One region of the Rossellomorea sp. FM04394 genome, then DNA from elsewhere that is predicted to be linked to it. Evidence: riboswitches for the same ligand, from Rfam matches in the RefSeq annotation. Region 1 holds a riboswitch; the other holds the start of a gene.
What was found. Region 1 has a riboswitch for FMN ahead of ribD (bifunctional diaminohydroxyphosphoribosylaminopyrimidine deaminase/5-amino-6-(5-phosphoribosylamino)uracil reductase RibD). Riboswitches for the same ligand answer to the same signal wherever they lie in the genome.
Positions count from the first base shown of each region.

Region 2: it holds a riboswitch for FMN, as region 1 does, so the genes downstream of both, ACCB35_RS13905 (ECF transporter S component) here and ribD (bifunctional diaminohydroxyphosphoribosylaminopyrimidine deaminase/5-amino-6-(5-phosphoribosylamino)uracil reductase RibD) in region 1, are expected to answer to the same signal.

Region 1 is NZ_CP168654.1:2,550,227-2,562,352, forward strand. It holds gene ACCB35_RS12800 (phosphatase PAP2 family protein) at 1-431, opposite strand, end outside; gene ACCB35_RS12805 (Ku protein) at 457-1,287, opposite strand; gene ACCB35_RS12810 (DNA ligase D) at 1,427-3,286, shown strand; gene dapF (diaminopimelate epimerase) at 3,337-4,332, opposite strand; gene ACCB35_RS12820 (hypothetical protein) at 4,498-4,812, shown strand; gene ACCB35_RS12825 (NCS2 family permease) at 4,950-6,239, opposite strand; gene ribE (6,7-dimethyl-8-ribityllumazine synthase) at 6,575-7,045, opposite strand; gene ACCB35_RS12835 (bifunctional 3,4-dihydroxy-2-butanone-4-phosphate synthase/GTP cyclohydrolase II) at 7,062-8,255, opposite strand; gene ribE (riboflavin synthase) at 8,272-8,928, opposite strand; gene ribD (bifunctional diaminohydroxyphosphoribosylaminopyrimidine deaminase/5-amino-6-(5-phosphoribosylamino)uracil reductase RibD) at 8,953-10,038, opposite strand; FMN riboswitch at 10,210-10,353, opposite strand; gene ACCB35_RS12850 (four-helix bundle copper-binding protein) at 10,542-10,865, opposite strand; gene ACCB35_RS12855 (hypothetical protein) at 10,919-11,614, opposite strand; gene ACCB35_RS12860 (patatin family protein) at 11,747-12,126, opposite strand, start outside.
Region 2 is NZ_CP168654.1:2,742,028-2,754,153, forward strand. It holds gene ACCB35_RS13875 (phosphatase PAP2 family protein) at 1-98, opposite strand, end outside; gene ACCB35_RS13880 (LysM peptidoglycan-binding domain-containing protein) at 279-968, opposite strand; gene ACCB35_RS13885 (lysostaphin resistance A-like protein) at 961-1,560, opposite strand; gene ACCB35_RS13890 (ATP-dependent DNA helicase RecQ) at 1,570-3,036, opposite strand; gene ACCB35_RS13895 (helix-turn-helix domain-containing protein) at 3,014-4,084, opposite strand; gene ACCB35_RS13900 (ferredoxin) at 4,309-4,557, shown strand; gene ACCB35_RS13905 (ECF transporter S component) at 4,668-5,237, opposite strand; FMN riboswitch at 5,392-5,525, opposite strand; gene ACCB35_RS13910 (peptidoglycan DD-metalloendopeptidase family protein) at 5,639-6,556, opposite strand; gene ACCB35_RS13915 (hypothetical protein) at 6,942-8,180, opposite strand; gene sigX (RNA polymerase sigma factor SigX) at 8,152-8,706, opposite strand; gene ACCB35_RS13925 (ATP-binding protein) at 8,990-10,756, opposite strand; gene ACCB35_RS13930 (response regulator transcription factor) at 10,753-11,469, opposite strand; gene ccsB (c-type cytochrome biogenesis protein CcsB) at 11,586-12,126, opposite strand, start outside.

The DNA of each region.
Region 1 (12,126 bases):
TAGAAAATAAAGGAACTCATGGAATGACCACTTGGAAAGCTATAACCGCCTTGCTCGATCAGTGCTTCAATATCTGGTCGCTCACGTTTAAAAATCCATTTAAGCAGCCAATTAAATCCTGCCCCTGTAGTGATGGTTATTGCTACAAATAGAGCAAGTGGATACTTCTTGAGATACAAAAGTATGACCACCACACTGATTGTAAAAATCGTGATCCCTTTCACGCCGCCCAAAAATGTAATCGACGTCATAAAGGTTGTTAATTTCGGGGAGATGAACCCTCTTACAATCTCAAAAACACCATTGTCAAACTGTGCGATTTCATTCTCTTTCCACTCCTCGACAATAGTGACGAATCCCCATGTAAATGCAATCAAACAAATGAGTGATACCGCAATGAATACTCCTTGTTTTATATGTTTCTCCTCCAAAACTTGTCCCTCTCTTTATTAACGACTATTGAGCTTTTTTCTTTGACGTCGTTTTCTTTTTGGTTTGTTTCTTCGCCTTTTTCGGCTTGGATGAATCAATAGAGGCCTGAAGTGCGGCCATTAAATCTGTAACATTTTCCCTAGGCTCTTTTTCTTTCGCTGTTACAACCTTTTCCCCTGTCTGCTTCGATTCAATCAATTGACTTAAGCGTTCACGGTATTGATCCTTATAGTTTTCCGGTTGAAATCCAGTGGTTAATTGATCGATCAGCATCGTCGCCGTTTCTAATTCTTTGTTCGTTATTTCATCTTCTTCTGGAACGTTCGGAACATCACCGGTGCCCCTTACTTCATCTGGGTAATGAATGGTTTCCATTACGAGAGTATTTTCATACACCCGAACAATCGAGAGTTGTTCTTTCGACCTCATCGTGATTTTGGCGATACCTACTTTCCCTGATTCCTGAAGGGCTTTTCGTAATAATGAATAAGCTTTTTTCCCTCCATCATTAGGTGAAACGAAATAACTTCGATCAAAGAATATCGGGTCGATTTCCTCCATTTTGATAAAGTCTACTATTTCCACAGCTTTATCCCCGTTCGCTTCCTTTAATTCCTTCAATTCCTCCTCTTCAAGAACGACAAATTTTCCCTTCGTTACTTCATAACCTTTTACAATGTCATCATGGTCAATTTCTTTTTCACAAGCTGGACAAACCTTTTCATATTTAATCGGTGTATGACACTCTTTATGAAGTGAACGCAGCTTTATATCTCGATCTTCTGTAGCAGAATGAAGTTTAATGGGGATGTTCACAAGTCCAAAACTGATAGAGCCTTTCCAAATCGTATGCATATATCAATACCCTCCTTCACATAAACTAATCCCTTATCTTTATCATTTAGTTGTCATACTTTCTTCATCCCTTTAAACATTTGGAAATAAAACAGCATCCATTGGTCACACTAATACTAAAAATCTTAGGTGAATAGATATGAAACCGATGCTTCCTACCTTATATGACGAGTTCCCTGCAGAAGGGGATTGGGTTTATGAAGTGAAATATGATGGATTTCGCGCCATTCTCTCCATCCATTCTCAGGATAAGATAAGCTTACTAAGTCGAAACGGGAAGGAATTGCTTCCACACTTCCCGGAAATTGAAGAACAGATTAACGCATTATTCAATGAAAAAAACGTTCCCACCCCTCTCGTATTGGATGGGGAGGTTGTGCTATTACGCTCCTCCTGCAGCAGTGAATTCTTTGAGCTGCAGGTAAGAGGCAGAATGCGAAACAAGCAAAAGATCCATCTTGCAGCGACCCGGAGGCCTGTTAAATTTGTGGCATTTGACTTACTTCAATATGAGAAAAAATCATTTATCCAACAACCTTATATTTCAAGGAAAGAAAAATTGAAAGAAGCATTTACTCTTTTTCAATTACCGTTAGAACCTACCCCTTCTCACCCATCTACCCTGCAAATGGTTCCCTATTTCAAGGATCGCCGGGAGATATGGGAGGTAGTAGAGAAGGAAGAGGCTGAGGGGGTCATCGCCAAGAGGAAACATAGTAAATGGGAATCGGGCAAACGAAGTACAAGCTGGATAAAAATCAAGAATTGGAAGAACTGTCAGTGTTTCATTACTGCCCTGGATGAAACGAACGATTATTTTCATATTGGGGTATTCGAAAATGAACAGATAATGCCTGTTGGCTTATTTCAGTTTGGTCTCTCTCAAGAAGAGAAAAAAACACTAAAAGCAATGATTAAAAAGAATAGTACGAAGAAAGAGCACACCCTTTATTACATAGACCCGGCTATAACTGTGGGAATTTCATATTTAAACTGGTATGAGGGGCAATTGAGAGAACCACATTTTCATCGATTTCTATTCTCCACTTCTCCAGAATCCTGCACATTGGAGCAATTCAAGCTGGACGAAGCATCCCTTCCAAGTGGGGTTGAAATCACTCATCCAGATAAGGAATTGTTTCAGAAAGTCTCAATGACTAAGCTTGATTACGTTCGGTACCTTCGGAAAATGTCCGTCGCTATTTTGCCTTTCTTGAAAGATAGGCCATTGACATGTATTCGTTTTCCTCACGGGATCTTTGGTGAATCATTTTATCAAAAGAACACGCCTGATTATGCCCCTTCATTTATTGAAACCTACAAGGAAGACAACATCGACTATACGATATGCAATAACCTTGAGACATTGATTTGGCTTGGAAATCAGCTTGCATTAGAATTTCACGTTCCTTTCCAAAGGACAAAGGATACATCTGTCAATGAAGTGGTCTTTGACTTAGATCCACCAGGCAGGGATCAATTCTCCCTGGCGGTTAAAGCGGCTGTCATTATGAAGGAACTATTCGACCGACTCAACCTGCATAGTTTTGTTAAAACGTCGGGGAATAAGGGACTGCAAGTGTATATTCCCTTACCACCGGGATACACATGGAAGGACACCGGTTTGTTTACTGAATTCATCGCTCACTACCTTGTGACCAATTATCCAGATGATTTTACGATCGAGCGTTTAAAAAAGAACCGAAAAGGCAGATTATACGTGGACTACATTCAGCACGGAGAAGGAAAAACCATCATTGCGCCATATTCCTTAAGAGGGAATGAAGATGCTTTGGTCGCTACTCCCCTTTGGTGGAATGAAGTAAATGAGGACCTTCATCCAGAACATTTTACAATAGATGTTGTTTTGCAGAGATTCAAGCAGATGGGTTGTCCCTTTGCAAAATTCGAATGGGTAAAAGAACTCCAGCCCTTTGATAACGTGATTGATTTTTTGAAACAGCAATCCAAAGAAAAAAAGGGTGTCCCAAAAGCTTAGCTTTTGGGACACCCTGGCCTGCGCTTACACAAGCTCAGGCTTTTGCTTATTTAGGCACTCATAAACACTTTACTATCAACAATTGATTTCGCATGATTTTGGAGTAATTCGTATGTTCCTTCTTCAGTGAAGTCCTGTCTGGATAATTCACGAAAGCTTTCCGGATGTGAGATAGACAATTCGATTTGAGATTGATACAGATACGTTGCATTTCCGATCAACTCCATATTGTATTGCCCATCACTTAATCGGTTCACCACCACACGTACTTTTCCGCCATTATTATAGACATCAATTTCCTTACCAAACTCATTCTGGTTGAGTAAGCACGTTACAAGACTGGAGGCAGACATAGCCGTTCCACAAGCATTTGTAAAGCCCACTCCTCTTTCGAAGGTCCTGACATAGATGGCACCTTCCTCCAATGGATGAACAAAGCTCACGTTCACACCATCAGGAAAGAAATTATTGGGGCCATTCACCGTTTCAGCAATCGTCTTCTGCTCATTTGAAAGAATGTGTTCTGTGTTAACGACACTGATCAAATGAGGGTTGGGAACCGCTAAGGCAGTGAACGTTAATCGATCTGAAATTTCAGGAATACTCTCATCCACTAATGTTTCACGATCCATATTCATCGGTAATTTGTCCAATTCAAATAATACAGGCGAGATTTCAACATTATACGTTGGGATATTTTCATAAATAGCCTCTTGAGCTGAAACACGCAGATCCGCTTTCATCGTCTGGATCACAATCGTTGTTTTGTCGAGAAGCTCACATACATATCGTCCCACACACCGAAGGCCATTCCCACACATGGATGCTTCAGAACCATCTGCATTGAATACCCTCATTTGCGCATCGCAACGTTCACTCGAAAGCACAAACAGGATCCCATCCGCTCCAAGACCCGTCTTTCGATCACATAATGAAAGTGCAAGGTTTTGTCTCGCTTCTTCCGTAAATTCGTATCCATTCGTCATTTCATCAATCAGTAAAAAATCATTTCCTGAGCCATGACATTTAATTAGATTCAAGTTCATCGTGAATCCCTCCACGGTAATTTACTAGTAAACTATTCTTAATAGTCTTAGCTTGCCACAAACAAGCTCTTTTCGCAATCATATCACCCTATTTTATTGAAGGTAATCCCCATTGTGTGACTTCAGGCAACTTAAAAGTTGAATTGTTTCGTCCATTTAGAGACAATGAGATGGGTGATGTTCATGAAGGATGAGTATACTTTTCGGTTTCAAGTTCAAAAGGTTGAAGAAGCGTATGACGAATACCAGTCACGGGTCGTGACGGTATTGGGCCTTGTACTGAATGACAAAAAAGACCTTGTACATGAAGGTCTCTTTCGTGTGCGTTTCAATCAGATCGGAATCTATCCATTTCCTGCAGACGTAGCCCGCCAGATATATTCAAAACATCTCCAGCGTTTAATCATCGTTGAATTAAAAAGATATATAAAGCCTCAAAGAAGATATCTGTCTCCAGGGGAATATAAACCTGTGTGGTAACTGACTTTTATTTTTTCTCCTTTTTTATGGTTTAGGGTGACCATTTACAATATCCAATAGAAAAACTCAAGCAGAATTACCATCACATACGATTAAAATCGCGATGATGTACAATTCTACTTGAGTCCTTTTCTGCTTTAATGAATCGAATGAACAAAAAAGTTCATAAGGAACAATGCAGCAATAATATATAGAGGAATGGATACGTCTCTCGCTTTACCCGTAGCCAATTTCAAAACTGGATAAAGAATAAAACCGATGGCAATTCCGTCAGCAATACTGTACGTAAACGGAATCATTGCAATAATGAAGATTGCAGGAAATGCCTCTGTTAAATCACGAAGATCCATATGTCTTATATTTTGAATCATAAGGCCGCCAATGATGATCAGTATTGGCGCGATGGCATGGTCTGGAATCCACTTCAAATAAGGAATAAATAATACGGATCCTAAAAATAATACTCCAGTAGTCAAAGATGTTAATCCTGTTCGACCACCCGCTGTCATGGCTGCAGCACTTTCCACCGTCGAAACTGTCGGACTCGTTCCGAAAAAACCTGATGTAAATGCAGAAAAAGCATTCGCTTGAAACGCCTTAGAGTATTTATGTGGTTGATCGATCATATCCGTATGTCCATGAACGAGACCAATGTTTTCAAATACTAGCACCATCGTGACTGAAAAAACCGCAATCCAAAACGGGATTTCCAAAATGGCACTAAAGGATATTTGACCGAAAACCTGACTGTATTCACTTAATTGGAAAGAGCTCGATTGAATGGATGGCTCGATTCCAAAAATGAATCCCAGCATTGTCCCGAAAGCAATACTCCATAAAAATTGACCTTTCACATTGCGTATGAAAAGAAATATCGTAACCAGGAAAGTCAGCACAGTGGCCAACACCCTTATTTCCCCAAAATCACCAATCATGATAATGGCACTCTCTCCTCTTTGAATGAGACCGCCTTTTTCAAGACCGATAAACATTAAAAACATCCCTAATCCTACAGTAATGGCTTCTTTTAATGTTTTGGGTATGGCTTCTGATAATACTTTTGAAAGCTTTGTAAATGCAATGATCATAAAGAGTATTCCTGAGATCACTACGACAGCAAGAGCTTCCTGCCACGTTAAACCGGATGATTTTACGAGTGTAAACGTAAACATCGCATTAATTCCCATGCCTGGAACCAGAAGGATCGGCGCATTTGCCCAAAAGGCCATCACCAAACACCCTACGAAGGAAGCCAGTATCGTTGCCATGACCGCTCCTTCAAATGGAATTCCAGCTTCAGAAAGAATTAAAGCATTCACAGCGATGATGTACACAATCGTGAAATAACCGATTGCTCCAGCCATCATCTCCTGCTTCATCGTGGTGCCGTGATCCTTTAACTGAAAAATATCTCCACGTGCTTTCATATTATAATCTTCCTATAAAACTGCCCTCTCCCTACCCGCTCCTCCCATATTAAGGGGAGCCACAAAATACTATTTTAGCAAAAGGTCTGACGTTTGCCAATATGTATTTTGATGGGTACAGGCGGCGGAATTTTTGCTAGTTTATCGAGAATACGGCCGAAAAGTTGCATAATCCAGCGGCTTTTGTGAAAAATCCCGCCGTTTTCTGGATTAATCCAGCCGTTTTGGAGAATAATCCAGCCGATTTACAAATTTACCCACACATTCCCCAGGTCCGTCCCTCAAAAAAAGAAGTCTCCCATAATAGGAGACTCGTCAAAATCGTCAAAACGATTTTATTTATCTATCTCACGGATCAAATTGGCCATTTCAATGGCTGAGACCGCTGCTTCCCATCCTTTGTTCCCAGCCTTTGTGCCAGCTCTTTCGATGGCCTGTTCGATTGTATCTGTTGTCAGTACTCCAAAGATGACGGGTACATCTTCCTGCAGGCTTAGATTGGCCACTCCTTTTGCAACTTCTCCGCTTACGTATTCAAAATGAGCGGTTGCTCCGCGGATGACCGTTCCAAGTGTAACAACGGCATCATATTTCCCTGAACGGGCAAGTTTTTTGGCGATCATAGGAATTTCAAACGCACCTGGAACCCAAGTGACAGAAACATTTCCTTCTTCAACACCGTGGCGCTTTAATGCATCTTCCGCCCCACCCAGAAGTTTTGATGTAATGAACTCATTGAAACGGGAAACGACAATTGCAACCCTTAATCCTGATCCGACTAAATTACCTTCATAAATTGTTTTCATTGAATAATCCTCCTAATTAAAATTTAAGTAAATGTCCAAGCTTGGCATGCTTTGTCTTCAAATACTTTTCATTTTCAAATTTGGCCGGCAATTGAATCGGCACACGATCCACAATTTCTAATCCATATCCATTGATGCCGGCAATTTTCCTTGGATTGTTGGTGAGCAGTCTAATTTTTTCTATATTTAGGTCTCTGAGGATTTGTGCACCGATTCCATACTCCCGCAAGTCAGCGCCAAAGCCCAATTTGTGATTGGCCTCAACCGTATCATAGCCCTGTTCCTGAAGCTTATATGCTTTCAATTTGTTGATCAGGCCAATTCCACGGCCTTCCTGCCTCATATAGAGGAGTACACCTTTACCCTCTTCTTCAATCTGTGTCAATGCTGTGGCAAGCTGAGGTCCACAATCACAGCGGTTGGAACCGAATACATCCCCTGTCAGGCATTCGGAATGTACACGCACTAGCACGTCTTCATCCTCATTCCATTGTCCCTTCACAAGTGCGATATGCTCTTTTCCCGTAAGGTCTTCTGTGTAAGCTACCGCTTTGAAATTTCCGTATTCGGTTGGAAGTTCAATTTCAACTTCCCTCGTCACAAGCTTTTCTTTTTTGCGTCTGTATCTGATCAGGTCTTCAATTGAGATGATTTTAAGATTCCATTTATCAGCCAGTTTCATCAATTCAGGGACCCTTGCCATCGTGCCGTCTTCATTCATGATTTCACAAATGACGCCTGATGGCTGTGCCCCTGACAGAACAGCCAAATCGATGGCCGCTTCTGTATGTCCTGCCCGTTTTAGTACTCCTCCTTTTTTAGCGACAAGGGGAAAGACGTGCCCAGGTCTTTTAAAGTCCTCAGGCATGGAGACCGGGTTCAATAATTCCTGTATGGTATTCGATCTCTCAAATGCACTAATTCCAGTAGTAGCTGATTTATGATCGACAGAAATCGTAAAGGCCGTTCCATGAGGATCCGTATTTGACATCGTCATCGGTGCAAGCTTTAGTTTTTGTGCAATCTCCTCTGTTATAGGGGCACAAATTAAGCCTCTTCCTTCTTTAGCCATGAAATTAATGACTTCAGGAGTCGCTTTATCCGCTAGGGCGACAAAGTCCCCCTCATTTTCACGGTTTTCATCATCCACAACGATGACAACTTTACCTGCTTGTAAATCTTCCAGAGCTTCTTCAATCTTATTAAACATGGGGCAACCCCTCCTATTAGTCAGCGAAACCATTTTGAGTTAAAAAATCATAGCTGATGCCGCTTGAAGTACTCTTAGATTGTTCCTTCGCTTCATAGAAGCGATGAAAATATTTCGCCATTACGTCACATTCAATGTTGACGCGGTCCCCTACTTTCTTTTCGCCAAGAACCGTATCACCTCTCGTTTGTGGGATCAACGAAATCGTAATGGTGTTATTTTTCACATCAAACACAGTAAGGGAAGTGCCGTCTATTGCAACAGAGCCCTTCATGATAAATAAATGGCTCTGATTTTCCGGAATGGTAATATCCATATACCAGGCATTTTCAACTTTCTCTACCCTCACAATCGTCCCTACTCCATCGACATGCCCATTAACGAAATGCCCTCCGAAACGACCGTTTGCAGCCATCGCCCTCTCCAGGTTGACTTTAGAACCGTGGGACAGGTTTCTGAGCGTTGTACCTTCAAAGGTTTCAGGCATCACATCCACTTGAAATTGCCTGGAGGTGAATGAAGTAACGGTTAAACAGACACCATTCACACTGATGCTATCTCCAATATGAACGTCTTCCAGAACACGGCCTGCTGTTATCGTCAGTTCCATGGATGAGGAGGATTTTTTCATGCGTTCAATTGACCCGATCTCTTCAATGATTCCAGTAAACATCCATTTCTCCTCCTTTCAAAAAGGTTAACTCTTAGGCAGAGCAACAATTTTAATATCCTCTCCTACTCGTTCAAGGCTCTTAATCTCCATTTCAAGCCCTTCTGCAATGGTCGGGAAACCTTCCCCTCCAAAACTGGTGAAGGCAGAGCTTCCGCCTACAAGCTTGGGAGACATGTAAATAACCAATTCTTGAAAGGCTTTTTCCTTTAAAAAAGAGGAATGAATAGTGGATCCACCTTCTACATAAAGGGATCCGATATTTCGGGCACCCAGTTCTTTTAATACTGTGTGAATGTCTATCCTTTCGTGTGAAAGGGTGATGATTTCACAGCCTGATTCCATATATGGCTTCTTCTGTTCTTCATTGACAGAACTGCCCGTGAAGATGAGCGTCCTGCTTTCTGAGTCTTCCACTACATGGGAGTGGAGAGGTGTACGTAAAAAGGTATCTAATATAATTCGAATGGGGTTTTTTCCACCTTGGGGCAAACGGGTGGTAAGGTGTGGGTTGTCCTGAATAACGGTATTGACTCCTACTAATATCGCGTCATGCCGGTGACGATCATAGTGGACATCTGTGCGTGAAGCTTCTGAGGTGATCCATTTACTATCCCCTGAAGCTGAAGCTGTTTTCCCGTCTAATGTAACAGCTGTCTTTAGTGTTATATAAGGCGTGCCGTATTGAATGAAATGGAAAAAGTGCTTATTTAGTTCGAGGGCTTCTTCTTCAAGCTCTCCAACCCTTACTTCTATGCCAGCATCCCTCAACTCTTGAATTCCTCTTCCCGCGACTAGGGGATTTGGATCTGTACTTGCAATATGGACCCGACTCACTCCGCTAGAAATCAGAAGCTCTGAACAGGGAGGTGTTTTACCGTAATGAGAACATGGTTCCAGCGTGACATAGACGTCACTCCCCCGCGCCTTGTCTCCTGCCATCTTTATAGCATGAACCTCTGCGTGATCTTCTCCTGCTTTGAGGTGTGCACCCATCCCAACGACTTCACCATTTTTCACCACGACCGCTCCAACGGCAGGATTGGGTGATGTTTGACCTTGGGTGGTCTTTGCCATAGAGAGGGCTAGCTTCATATATTGTGAATGGTTCAAGCATTGTACCTCCCCTCTATAATCACTATTATTTTAAAATAAATAACCCCAAGTAAGTTTTTACTTGGGGGAAGTTGGCATGACTAAACAAAGCATCTACATGATTTCTTTTTTCGGAAACACAACTCCCAAAAAAGAGAGACTTCTCGCGTCTGTATCAAGTAAATACTGCCGTTCCTTCTCCCATCCAGACTATCACTGTCGGCTTTGGAATTCCACCAAATCCACCGTCTAATTTTCATTAGGCGGGTCACGGACTGAGAGCATGCGCTCATCACCGCCGGTAGGGAATTTCACCCTGCCCCGAAGGAAACCTATTCGATTATCATTATTCTATCATAGTTTTCTAAATGAAATCATGTAAGGAGCTCTAAAAATTTATTTTTGTACTGATTTTTTGAATATAATAGTAGAAATATCTCTCTATTTCTGACTGCAAGCACCAAGAAAATGCTACAAGGATAAAAAGAATGCCTCTACTTAATAGAAGCATCCTCCATTTATTATGCTAATAGCTTCCTGCATTCTTCCGCACATTCAAAACAGGCTTTTGCGCAGTCCTTACAATGTTGCTGGTCATGAGAATTGCATTCTGTTCCGCATGCATCACAGATTTCTGCACAGACGACCAGAATTTTTTGAACAAATTTACTGCTTCGCTGCATGGCGTTAATAGCATATGAACAAATATCTGCGCATTCCCGGTCCAGCTCTATGCACATCATCATCGCTTTTTCTTCCTTCAGGGATGCATGGTAGCAAATATTACATGCTTCCAGACATCGTTGCAAAGCCGTTAAACATGGTTTGTAATCGGCATTCATCATCTCACCTCCACGAACATTCCTATTTAGCTTTCCCAACTGGGAGAAAAGGATGACTATGCTGTAAGAAAATAATCGCTGTCTACATACCATAGAAAAATAAGAAGCCAATCAAGTTCTTCGCTATATGCTTCATAAAATGAAACATAGCTATGATGATAATCGAAAAGTTGTTGAACACTTTGAGGAAGATATCCTTTTTGTAAGGATAAATAATTTTTTTTGTTATAATTCAATATCCATCTTTTGTTTCCTTTATAAACGATAATCGTGTCACCCTCGTCACTTCTCCATTCGATAGCAGTAGAGCTCTGATATTTCAAGTGAAAAATCTTTCCGGCTCCTCCTTGATCAATTTTCATGGTTCTGCTCCATTTGAAAATTGCCATCGGGTGTTTATTTTTCCGGTGAAGCATGTAATGCTTCGGTTTGTTGATCAAGGACGTTCTTTGAATGAAGTATTCTGACCATCCATTCGTTTTTACGTAATATGAACCTTCTTTCGTCTGAACCCCGATTAATGCATGCTCCGAAACAGGGATTTTCTCATAAAATAGTCGGTTCGCTTTCTTTAGCTCCTTCTTCATACTAAAGCTGAGATAAAGATTTGAAAACGCAGGTATAAAAATCAGCAGGGGAAAATAATATAGTTGTTGAGTCACCATCAGCATTCCTACACCTATAAGAAAATACATGGTACTGCGATAAAGCAACGTATATTGTTCATTTTTGTAGATTTGATAGAGGTTCATGAAATGCTCGTCCTTTCAAGGAATCTCTATCATATGTATGTGAAAATCCCTTAATTAGACCAATCAACAGGAAAAAGCCAACGCATACAGAACCCTCATGAGAAGATTTTCTGACAATCGTTGGCTTATATGTTATAAGTGAACTGGAGCCGCTGAGCGATTCCATTCAATTATCTTTTTCTCTTTTGCCTCTGCATCATGGTACCCCTGCCAGTACAATTCATCCAGCCTTTGTGGATTTTTTTCAATACGGCTTACTTTTAACGGGTTTTGGGGTTGAATGATCAGGACATCCCCTTTCTTTTCTCTCGTTTCTAATTCCTTGATCGTGTGATTGTAACGCAAGTAACGGTTCATCATCGTTTTATGTAATTCAGGATATTGAGGATACTTTCTTTTCAGAAGGAAAGAAAAACGTGAAGGCTTTTTATAATAGCCCCTGTTTCTAGTTAGAATGACTACATTTTTCATAAACCCGTCCCGCTCAGCTTTTTCGATGGGAACTGGGTCAC
Region 2 (12,126 bases), 190 kb from region 1:
AGATGAGTCACATAACCAAAGAATGATCGATATAGCTGTTTACTTCCATTAATTCTGTAAAACAACAAATCATCTACTTTTTGAAATCGTGTAATCATTCTGTCCACCATGTCAACCCCTTCTTTCGCTTATAGTCCTGTCATTTTTATTATATTTTCAGTTTGTAACACTTCTAATAAACCAATGTAAATATTATTGAAAATTGTTGCAAAGGAATTGTAAATCATAATTGAAGACCAATAAAGCACCCTCTCCAACTGACTTGGGGAGGGTGCCTGTTATTGGTCTAATGGAATTTCCAATACTTGTCCTGTCTGAATTTCATTACCCTGAATATGATTCCACTCTTTTATCCGGTCAACCCCTGATTGGGAATTGTAGTATTTCATCGCAATGCGGAAGAGTGTTTCCTGAGGTTGTACAGTATGATACACGATTTTGTACTCTGGCTCTTCTTCCTTTGGTTCCTCTTCTACTTCTTCTTCAGGCTTTTCCTCTACCTTTTCTTGTTTAGCAGGTTGAGAAGCAGGAGGAGCGGAAGCTTGTTCCTTACCATTATTAGAAGAAGCGGTCTCTTTAGACGGTTCTTCTTTTTTTTCCTCTGTAACAGGCTCACCTTCATTACTGAAATCAGACTCTGTCCCTCTCTCCTCGTCATCAATTTCTGACTGATCGTAGCGAACCTCTTCCACGTCGTCCACATCTTCAGACATGACCACAAGGGGACCATTTCTGTCATCGAAATAAGAATAAATGCTGAACACAGTCAATGGCAAAAGAATAAAGAACAAGAGAAGCATACTAATCAATGGATATTTCATTTTCAATTTGCTCTTCTTCTTTTTCCCCCTATGCAGCTCACTTCTGGCCGGGAGAGGCTCTCTTCTTTTGTCTGGTAAGCCCTCTGGGATTCGTTCAATTTTTTGCTTTAATTTCGCTGCCTGATCTCGATATGGGTCTTTACTCATGAGACATCCCTTCTTTACTTCCTTGTCTTCCTTTCTTACGCATGTGTAAACCCAGTAAGAAATCGATGACAAAGTGCATGATGATTGTTACCAATAAATTTTCTGTTTGTTCATAAATGAAACCGATCCAAAAACTAAGCAGTACAATATTGACAATTAAAAACCAGTGAGCCCAATACCTGAAATGAATGAGAGCAAATATAATGCTGGAAATGATTAAGCCAAAGTGAAATTGCAGAACGCCTCTAAATAATATTTCTTCACTGAAGCTAATGAAAAAAGCCAATAAAGCAATTTCACCAATGTTTCTATTCGTAAATATTCGAGCATTTACTCCGCCATCATCATAATATTTACTCGGTAAATGCTTCATTAATACGATGTCGATGGCCACTATAACTAAGCCGCTTGTTAGTCCAATAGTTAATATAGCGGGGGACAAATAGAACTGATTCCAAAATTCAGACCATGTGTCAAATAAAAATATACCTAATCCTAAAGCAATCGTTAATAGTAATATTTGAGTAAAATACAAATGAAATGTTAACTGCTTCTTGGTAAGCTGTTGTATGATTTCCCCTTGTTTCTGCATCGTTACCACTTATCCTAATAATAATTTTTCCAACCTATTTTCCCATGTTGTTTCAAGTGGAGCGGCAGCAGTGTAAGGCTGACTCTTGAAATCCTTAAGGGAATAACCGCATTGATCGCAACAGAAGCCATTCTCCTTATGAAGCACTTCGTCGAAATAATCAAGGAGTTTCTCTCTTCTGCAAGAACTGGTCTGCATCCACTCGATCATGTAAAGCAGTTTGTCCTTCTTGTATTGTAAACGATTGTTCCGTATTTGTTTCATTTTTTCTATTAATCTACCATCACTAAGTGTCTGCCCTTTAGTCAGCTCATCTGTATAATAAGTAAGGAATCGATACTGAACCTCTGATAGTTGCAATAGATCTACTATCTCTTTTATCTGACCCTGTCTGCCTCCCCTTACATATCCTTGTATTTGTGCGTCTTCAGGTAATTCACTCTGAATAAGCTGAAGAGGTATCGAGAGGTCTTGTTCAGAGTATAACACGACAGACACACTACTTTCTCCATCACGTCCAGCTCTTCCAATTTCTTGTAAAAACGCTTCTATACTTGAGGAGAAATGAAAATGAATGACAAATCGAATATTTTCTTTATTTACACCCATTCCAAAGGCTGAGGTGGCACATATGATCCTTAGCTTGTTGGAAAGGAATTGCTGCTGAATTAAAATCCGATCCTCCTGCTCCATCCCACCATGATAGTGGGCGACACCAGTCACACCTTTCTCCCCAAGCCATAAAGAAACGTCTTCTGCCATTCGTTTACTTGAGAAATAAATAATTCCCGATCCATCCCATGTTGTAACGCATTCTAAAAGGGCATCCAGCTTTTCGCTATGATTTGTGACCTTCTCTATAAACAACCCTATATTTTCACGATCCACCGAGTAGACTTTTTCTACTGCTTCATCCATTTGAAGTACTTCCCTGATGTCCTTCCTTACTTCTTCAGTAGCAGTGGCCGTCAACGCCAATGTGGTTGGATTACCAAGCTTGTCTTTTAGTTCCCCAAGCTTCAAATAATCCGGCCTGAAATCAGGTCCCCATTGAGAAATACAATGGGCTTCATCCGTGACGAACAGGGATATATCTAACTTTTGAAGGGATGAGATGATACCGGGGTTCATGAGCATTTCGGGAGATATGAAGATGTATTTGTATAGATGTAATTGTTCAAGAGCCGCTCTTCTCTCCATATACGGTAAAAATGAATTCAGCGCGATTACCCTTTTTTCTCCCATGACTTTCATCTGCTCCACTTGATCCTGCATTAATGACAGAAGGGGAGATACAATTAATACTTGTCCCCCCAATAGGTATCCGGGTAATTGATAGCACAGAGACTTACCGGTTCCTGTAGGGAGCATCGCAATCGTATCTCGTTGATCCAGGACGGATTGAATGATTTCCTCTTGTCCTTCTCTAAAAGTAGAATAGCCAAATCTCTTTTTAAGCTCTTCCTGCAACTTCACCGTTCTCACCTGCCTTCGCAATCGTTACTCGAATTTGAAAATAAGATAAATGAGGAAGCTTTTCTTTGATGGGTTTCAGCCTTTTGGTTTGCGTTTCTTTCATCACCATCAATACATTCTGATATTCCTCTTGAGAAATAAAAGGCTCAATGTCAAATTCTTTCTGGGTTAAAATTAATTCGATCACATGATCTTCAATGGTATTTATTTTTAATTCACGTATACGTGAGATTTCTTCAATTGTATGTCCTCTTTGATACAATTCATATGTTTTGCTTGTAGAAATGGTCAAATTTTGTTGTTGATCACTTTTTAAGCTAATGGAATATAATATAGGATAAGTAGAACATTCCTTTTCTACTATTGATAACATACCATGTATTAAATTAAGGAATTGAAAGCGGAATTCCTCTTGATGCATATTTAACTTCTCCGCAACCTGCAGTTCGGTCCATCCATAATCCTTGTATCCCGTTAAGCGGAAAACAAAAATGGTGGGATCCAAGGTTTGGGATAGCCTGGTTAACAGACTGTGCAACTCCTTATATAGAGCGGAAGATAAATTTTCGATATTAGGGTTCGCTTTCAGACAGCCCTTCACCCAATCCTGGATATTTTTGTTGCGTTGTACAGGAAAATAGAGCGTTTCCTGCTGCTTCCCGTTTGAAAGTACTTGGATAAGGAGGCTTAATTTCCTCCAAAATAAAATCGTTTGATCACCGTATACGAGACCGTTCATATTAGAAGGAAAAGCGTCACCTTGAAAAGATCCTTTAACAGCGATAGCACCTTCAGGAGTGACAATCGCTTTTCCACTTTCATCGACAATGATATATCCTTCTTTCTCTAGTTCCTTTACCTTTTGATTAAAGTATGCTCGTTTAAGCTTTGGTAAAGAAAGAAAAAATGGATGTAAATAAAAGAGATGCGCGTCCTGAATCGACTGAGAAGACTTTTTTCCTTTTAAGATATGAAAAACAGAATAAATCGATCGCTCTCCATTTATTTGCATAAAGCAATACAAAATCACATAATTAAGATAGGTCAATTCTCTACTCCTTAACATGTAGGTTATTGTCAAATATTGTACCATGAATTTGTTCTATAACCATGTTTTGTTTTTTATATATAGGATAAAAATAAAAAGAAGAGCACCTAACTATTGAAATGTTATACAATCCTCTATAAAATAAACATTAAGTGATTTTTCACAAACTTACATTGTGTATAATGATGAATTATATAGAATTATTTATTCGGGAGGTTTTTTCTTTGCCAAAATATACGATCGTTGACAAGGATACATGCATTGCATGTGGAGCATGTGGGGCTGCTGCACCAGATATTTACGACTATGATGACGAAGGTATCGCATTTGTAACATTAGACGATAACCAAGGAACGGTTGAAGTTCCTGACGTATTAGAAGATGATATGATTGATGCATTCGAAGGTTGTCCTACTGATTCCATTAAGGTAGCTGACGAGCCATTTGATGGGGATGCACTTAAGTTTGAATAGTAATCACAGAAGCTAAGGAGAAACTCTCCTTAGCTTTTTCTTTTTACGGTGATAACCTTAGAAAGAAAAACCCCTCAATGAAATTGAGGGGTTTAGGATTTATATTAGCTTTATGCCGCTTTGTTCAGGGCTGCCTGCCTTGATAGCCAGCCTTGAAGACGGACAAATAGTAAGATGAAGACCGTTGTTACTAGAATTCCTTTTAGAATGTTGAATGGGACAATTCCTGTAATGATAATTTCAGCTGGTAGCTCAAAATTCATAAAGTATTTATAAGCAGGCAGGAACACAAAGTAATTTAGAATTCCCATGCTTATACTCATGATCAAAGTACCTGTGATGAGACCAATCAACAGTCCTTTTTTAGATTGAAAACGTGAATAAATATAATATGTCGGTAGAATTAAAAGTACTCCCGCCATAAAATTGGCTACATGACCTATTGGAACGCCGGTATCGCTTCCTGTCATAATGTAGTCAATCACATTTTTAAATAATTCAATTAATATCCCTGCCAGCGGACCTAATGTCACAGTCGCAATTAAAGCGGGCACGTCACTAAAATCTACCATTAAAAACTTTGGAAATGGTGGAATCGGGAAGTTGAACAGCATTAACACATAGGATATGGCACTTAACATACCAACCGTTACAAACATGCGCGTATTCATTTTTCTCATAAACCTCTCTCCTTTAGGAGATTCATCTCATATCGAAGATAGCTCTAGCCAAAGGTAGCATTAAAAAACCCCTAGATACGTGTATCTAGGAGAATGATAAGGCATACCCGAATAAACGTCTAGCTTCCCATTTTCTAAACGTTTTGGCATAAACCCTCATCTTCTCCCATCCAGACTATACTGTCGGCTTTGGAATCGCACCAAATCCTGCCCCAAAAGGCTCGCGGGCTTAGAAACAAATGTTTCATCACCGCCGGTAGGGAATTTCACCCTGCCCCGAAGACGAATCTTTATTTTTTTATACATTTCCATTATACATAAGGAGAGGGATTATGTGAAGGAAAAAGTTCGAATTCGAAATAAATGTGACAGACCTTGATTTTATCAGTCTTACCCAACTATTATTGGAGCTTTAAAACTTGTTGTGGGTAGATAGGCGTCTTAAGATCCAGCCCGTTCCAAGCCACCAATTCATTCACATCAATCCCTTGTTCAACTGAAATAGAGTATAAAGTGTCTCCTTGTTTCACTACATACTTACTCCCAGCAGCTGATTGAGGAATGGCTAAGGACTGATTAACCACTAAATTGGTATCATTTAACCCATTGGCACTTTTAATATCCTCTACAGATATATTGTACTGCTGAGAAATCCCCCAGAGGGTCTCTCCTTTATGTACGATATGATTTACCTTTCTCTCATTCGATTGATCTAATTCTCCAGAACTTACATCCTGGGTCATTTCAGGTGTTCCAGAAACACCCACTGCCTGAAAAGGATCTTTCTCATGAGCAAACACAAGCTGTCCAACTTCACCTTGTCCAAAAACCATATAGGGATCGATTGCATTCACCTTATCAATCGTCCATTCCCCCCTATGCACTTCAAAATGCAAGTGGGCTCCTGTCGACCTGCCTGTATTTCCTAAACTTCCAAGCTGTTCACCTTGAACCACCTTTTGATTTTCTTCTACAAGCCTGTTTTCAAGATGAGCATACACGGTTTCGTATCCGTTTTCGTGCCTTATAAATACCACATGACCGTAGCTTTTTGAAAGATATGATTTAGTGACTTTACCTTTAGCTACTGAATAGACAGGAGAACCAATATCTCCTCCTATGTCCATACCTTTATGTGTACCTGACCTTGTCCCATACGAGTCGGTTATCACACCTTCAACTGGAAATGTCCAGGATACCGTTTCCTCCGCAATTTCATTCATCTCTGCCTTCGCTATCTTTCCAGTAAAGAACATAATGCTCACACACAAAGCTAACAGAAATACGATCAATAACCTTCTCACATAATCCAAAATCATGCTTGTCCTCCTTAGCCATTTAACGCAATACCTTTATTTCTTCCCGACTGACGCGCCACTTCCGCTACCTTTTCATGTATTAACCCATTCTTACCTTCTCACCTTCATTTCATGCACTCCCCACTATATGTACATGCCCCATTCAATATTCATAAGAGAATGAGATAATTTTCCTTTGAGTAGTTTGTCTAAGTTTGAGATAAATATACAAGGAAAAGCGGAGCCGACTGCTTAGGCCCGACAAGCATAAGATGAATTGGTCGGGAAGGCGCTTTTTGCCTTCCTGGCCAATTTAGCTTATGACCTCGAGGGGCTAGCCGCCGGAGCCCGACATAAAAAAAAGACTGGAACGGATTCCTCTCCGCTTCCAGTCTTTCTTTGATACCTAATTTTTGAACGTTTTCTTGTTTGGGCTGATAGGAGTCTCAATGGGTTCGTTGAACATGAATCCATTCCAGCTTTCCTGTTTAATGTTTTCAAATTGAACTCTTTCGTACCCTGAGCTTTTGCTTGTCAGTAAAATGCCTTCAATCATTTCCATGGCTGTTTCATTGTCTAATGTTTCTATGTCCAGTTCATTTAAGAAATTGATGGTCAGATATTCATCTGATTCTGTCACACTGATATTGATGTTTTTCGGAATTACACTTTGGAAAAGGCTCGTTTCTGGGCTTTTCATTGCCTGAATGGACTCTTTGACATTTCCTCTATTGATATTATCCGGTACAAGGAAGCGTTCTCTACCATCGGGTGAATATAGATAATATGCCGTATGAACCTCTTCCTTTAGATTGACTTTTGAGAAATCCCCGGTAGAACTGAATTGGGGAACTGACCCATCTTGTTCTTGAAGTACGACTTCGTTTAAATCCTGATGTTGAAATGAGTAAAGCAGCGAATGATAAAATGCATATTCCACCGAACTACTTCCACTATAAGAATGATCGGCATCCAAAGTGAAAATGACTTTGCTGTCTCCAAGGGTGAAGTTTCCTTTTAGGGGAAGAAAGTCTTCCATTCCCCAGCTTCCTTCAGGTAACTCAGCTGCAATTTCTTCATGACGGGTCAACCAGCCTTCTTCCCCTTCTGCCGGAGAATCGACAATTGAAATAGGAACAGGCACCGCTTCCGGTGAAACGAGTCCATAAGAATAGTAGTCCTGCCCTTCCAAGTCTTCTTCATATAAAGATAATCTTTCTGCCGAAGTTGGTTGAAGGTCTTTTTCAGTCTCAGTCATATTAAGCCCGCTATTATCCTTTTCTTCTATCATTTTCTCTTTATCGTTATCATAGATCATATCTGATTTGTCATCTGATTTGGCCAAGGAATCTTGTACTGAATTCGTTGCTGAATCACCACCTGAAGATTCAGTTGATTTCATCTCTGATTTTTCCATACTGTTTTCATCGAATTGATTTAATACGGTTGGAGCAAGCATGACCATGATGAAGATGGCTGCCAGCGCCGCGACTGTTGGAATAAGACGGTTAACAGCAATAAACGTCTTTTTGTTCTGACGTTCTATTTTTGCATATATCGTTTGAGGAGTTCGATCATCATTGATTTGAGGAAGCTTTTTGACGAGGTCCTCTATATCACGATCTTTCCATTCTGACTGCTTCAATGTCTCTTTCCTCCTTTTGTAACCGTTGATTCATTTCAATTCTTAACCATTTAATGGCTCTATGCTGGGTCGTTTTTACTTTACTTTCCGTCCAGCCTAAAACTTCAGATGTTTCAGCAATGGAAAGTTCTTGTAAGTATCTCATAATAATAACCATTCGATAATCCGTCGAACACATTTTCAAACATTCGTACAATACTTGAATTTCTTCCTTCGCAACGGCGATTTCTTCCGGGAGTGCCACGTCGTCTGTCACATCATTCCGACTCCAATCGAACTTATCCAATATTCGATTCTTCCAATTCTTTTGTTTTCTGAAATGGTCGATGGCTACATTTTTTGCAATCGAAAAAAGCCACGTTCTTTCGGAACTTTTGCCTTCAAAACGCTCATGTGATTTAAGCACCCGGATATATACTTCCTGCACCAGATCTTCAGCCTGCTGCCTATTCTGTACCATGTATATTAGAAATTGAAATACATCTTGATGATAATCAGAGTATAATTTCTCAAAAACGGAGTCCACTTATTCCCCTCCCCGTCAATTTATTAGTCGTTATTTCTGTAAAAAAGTTACACACTATCAATATAGTATTTATCAGATAAAAAGGAAAGACTTATATTCACTGGAGTTTTCCTTCAAATAAAAAGTCAACAGGGTACTCCTCCCCCTGTTGACTTCTTCTGTCATCCCTACTTATTTTCATCACTTTTTCAACAACGTTTTCTACGAGCATCCTAAAAATAAAGAATGTTTCCCATGTAACAAGAAAAATCGTCAAGTTTCTATGGATACCATCGATTCTTGGCTAAATAGGAAGAAAGAAAGTGAAGGTTGTCCCTTGATCGACTTTACTTTGCACTTGGATATGACCTTTATGGGACTCTATGATGTTCTTAGCGATCGCTAATCCAAGACCTGTGCCCGACTTCCCTCTTGTCCTGGCTTTATCCGCTTTATAGAAGCGCTCAAATACGAAAGGAAGATCTTCTTCAGGAATTCCTGAACCTGTGTCTTTTACGTTAAACAGATAACCTCCCTTACTTTCCGTCAGGGACACGGTTACCTCTCCGTCTGTAGGGGTATGTCTTAAAGCATTATCAATAAGATTGGTTAAAACCTGTTCGATCCGGTCCGGGTCCATATGAATTTCATTTTTAATCCCTACATCACTTTCAAAGAATATAGAGACCTTTTTTTCTTTGGCCAGTCCAATAAATTTATTTGTCACTCTTTCGGTGAAAGGCATGACAGCTATTACGTCTTTATTAAGAGTGATATGTCCTGCTTCCATACGGGCCAAATCCAGAAGATCATTGACCAAACGACCCATGCGCAATGATTCATCATAAATAATTCGGGCTATTTCTTTCTTTTCTTCTTCTGTTTCAGCAATATCATCAACGATCGCTTCGCTATATCCTTGAAGCATGGAGATTGGCGTACGAAGTTCATGAGAGACATTTGCAATAAAGTCTTTCCGGAGCTTATCCAACCTTCGCTCTTCTGTCATATCGCGGACGACCGCCACTGCCCCCCGGATGTTGTTGTTGTTGTAAAGGGGACTGATAATCACCACATACGAACGTCCTTGCAGACTCAGTTCACCGGTCTGCTCCATTTCTGTCACGACCACACTCTGCAATAATTCTTTTACAGTAGTAGGGATTGCTTCTTCACTGCTTTCACTTTGTTCATAATACCAATGCTGCAGGAATCGATCCGCAGGTGGATTGGTAATTAAGATGGTGCCGTCTCGATTAAAGGTGATGACGCCATCAGCCATACTGCTTAAGATTGAGGAGAGCTGCTCTTTCTCCTGGCTCAGTGCGTTAATGTGAAACTTTAACTGCCTGCCCATCTGGTTAAATCCTGTTGCAAGTTCACCGATTTCATCCTTCGTCAAAATCGGAACCTTTGTATCAAATTTACCCTTTGCTACCTCAAAGGCTGCTTCCCGCATTTTCCTTAGAGGTGCCGTGATACGAGTGGAAAGGAAGAAAGCAAAAATGGTGGTTAAGATAATGGCAATCCCGGCAGCAAGCAAAATCAGTTTCGTTGTTTGACGGGTAGTATCTTTAATCACACCAAGAGACTGATAGAGATACACAGCTCCATCTTCTTCATCGATATGCAAAGGCGTCCCGACAATAATGACGTTTTCATATCGGTTCGAAGACAATTCTGAGGATAATTCAATCTCTTTCTTAACGGTAATTTCTTTTGTTTTCGCAGATTGAAGTTGTTCATCCTCTGAAATATAGTCGTGAATAGTCTTTTGAAATACTGTAGAATCCTGGGAATAAAGTGACTCATCTTGATCTAAGGAGATAATGATATTAACTGGATCATCAATAATTTCTTTTCCCAGCTCCATCCCCAGCTCCAGGTCTTTATGATTCTCAATGACTCTCGCCACTTTTTCTGCCGTTTGGGTTAATTCTTTTTCAACCACATCGACGTGATAGTTTTGAAAGAATTCCAGTAAAAGAATCGTAAGGATAAATAACACAAAGGAAACCAAGAGCAGAATCGTCAGCCATAGCTTTCCTACTACACTACGCCACAGCCTCATTCATTCGTTACCTCGAATTTGTAGCCTACCCCCCATACGGTGACAATCATTTTTGCAGCCATCTCAGAAACTTTATTCAGTTTTTCTCTTAATCGCTTCACATGAGTATCAACTGTGCGCAAGTCTCCGAAAAATTCGTAATGCCATACTTCCTTGAGCAGGTGTTCACGGTCAAACACTTTGTCTGGGGCTTTGGCAAGGAAATATAACAATTCGTATTCCTTCGGTGTCAGATTCACATCTTTTCCATCAGCCGTTACCCGGTGGGCATCATTATCGATGGTAAGATGAGGATACACAATCAAATCCTTCGTCTTCGCATCTGTTTGAATAAAGCTCGTCTTTGAAGAACGTCTTAATAGCGCTTTCACCCTTAGTACCACTTCGCGAGGTGAAAAAGGTTTCACTATGTAGTCGTCGGTTCCAACTTCGAACCCTTGCACCCTGTTCACTTCCTCTCCTTTAGCAGTAAGCATGATCACCGGGGTCGCCTTCTTTTCACGAAGGTGCTTACACACTTCGATCCCGTCCATACCTGGCATCATGATATCCAATAAGATACAGTCGTAATTATTTTCTAATGCCAATGCTAACGCTTCTTCACCATTTTCAGCTTCATCAATCTCATAGTTTTCTCTTTCAAGATACATTTTTAATAATCTACGAATCCGGTCTTCATCATCTACAACTAAAATTCGAATGTTTTCCTCCATGGGTAGATCCCCCTTTTGTCTAATTAAACCATATTATCCTATATTTTATATGAAAAAAGAAGCTGACTCAAAGAGAATATCACTCTCGTTGTAGTCAGCTCCCTCCCGTTCAGCACTTAAGCGTATGAATGCAGTCCTGCGATAATAAGGTTAACGGCCACAAGGTTGAACAGTATAATGGCAACCCCGATGACGGCTAACCATGCAGATTTCTCACCGTGCCAACCTTTAGAGAGGCGTAGATGCAGAAAGGCTGCATAGAATAAGAATGTTATTAATGCCCACACTTCTTTGGGATCCCAACCCCAGAATCGCGTCCAGGCAATCTGCGCCCAGATCATGGCGAAGATAAGCCCTCCCAGTGTAAAGACTGGAAAGCCGATTAATACCGAGCGGTAACCGATTTCGTCCATCAGGTCCAGATTCACATTTTTAACCAAAGGCTGTAATTTCGCAGCTATTCGCTTTCTGAAGATTAAACGCAATAGAAGATAAATTCCTGTTCCAATCAAAAATGACCAAATAACGGTATTAAGTTTCTTAGCGTTAATAAGGGCGGGCATTTCAACCAGTGGCTTCATTACGTTGTCGGTTAATAATTGGCCTTCATTGGGCCCGACAAGAGCCGGGAGTGTGTACTCAGAAATCGCTTCGGCC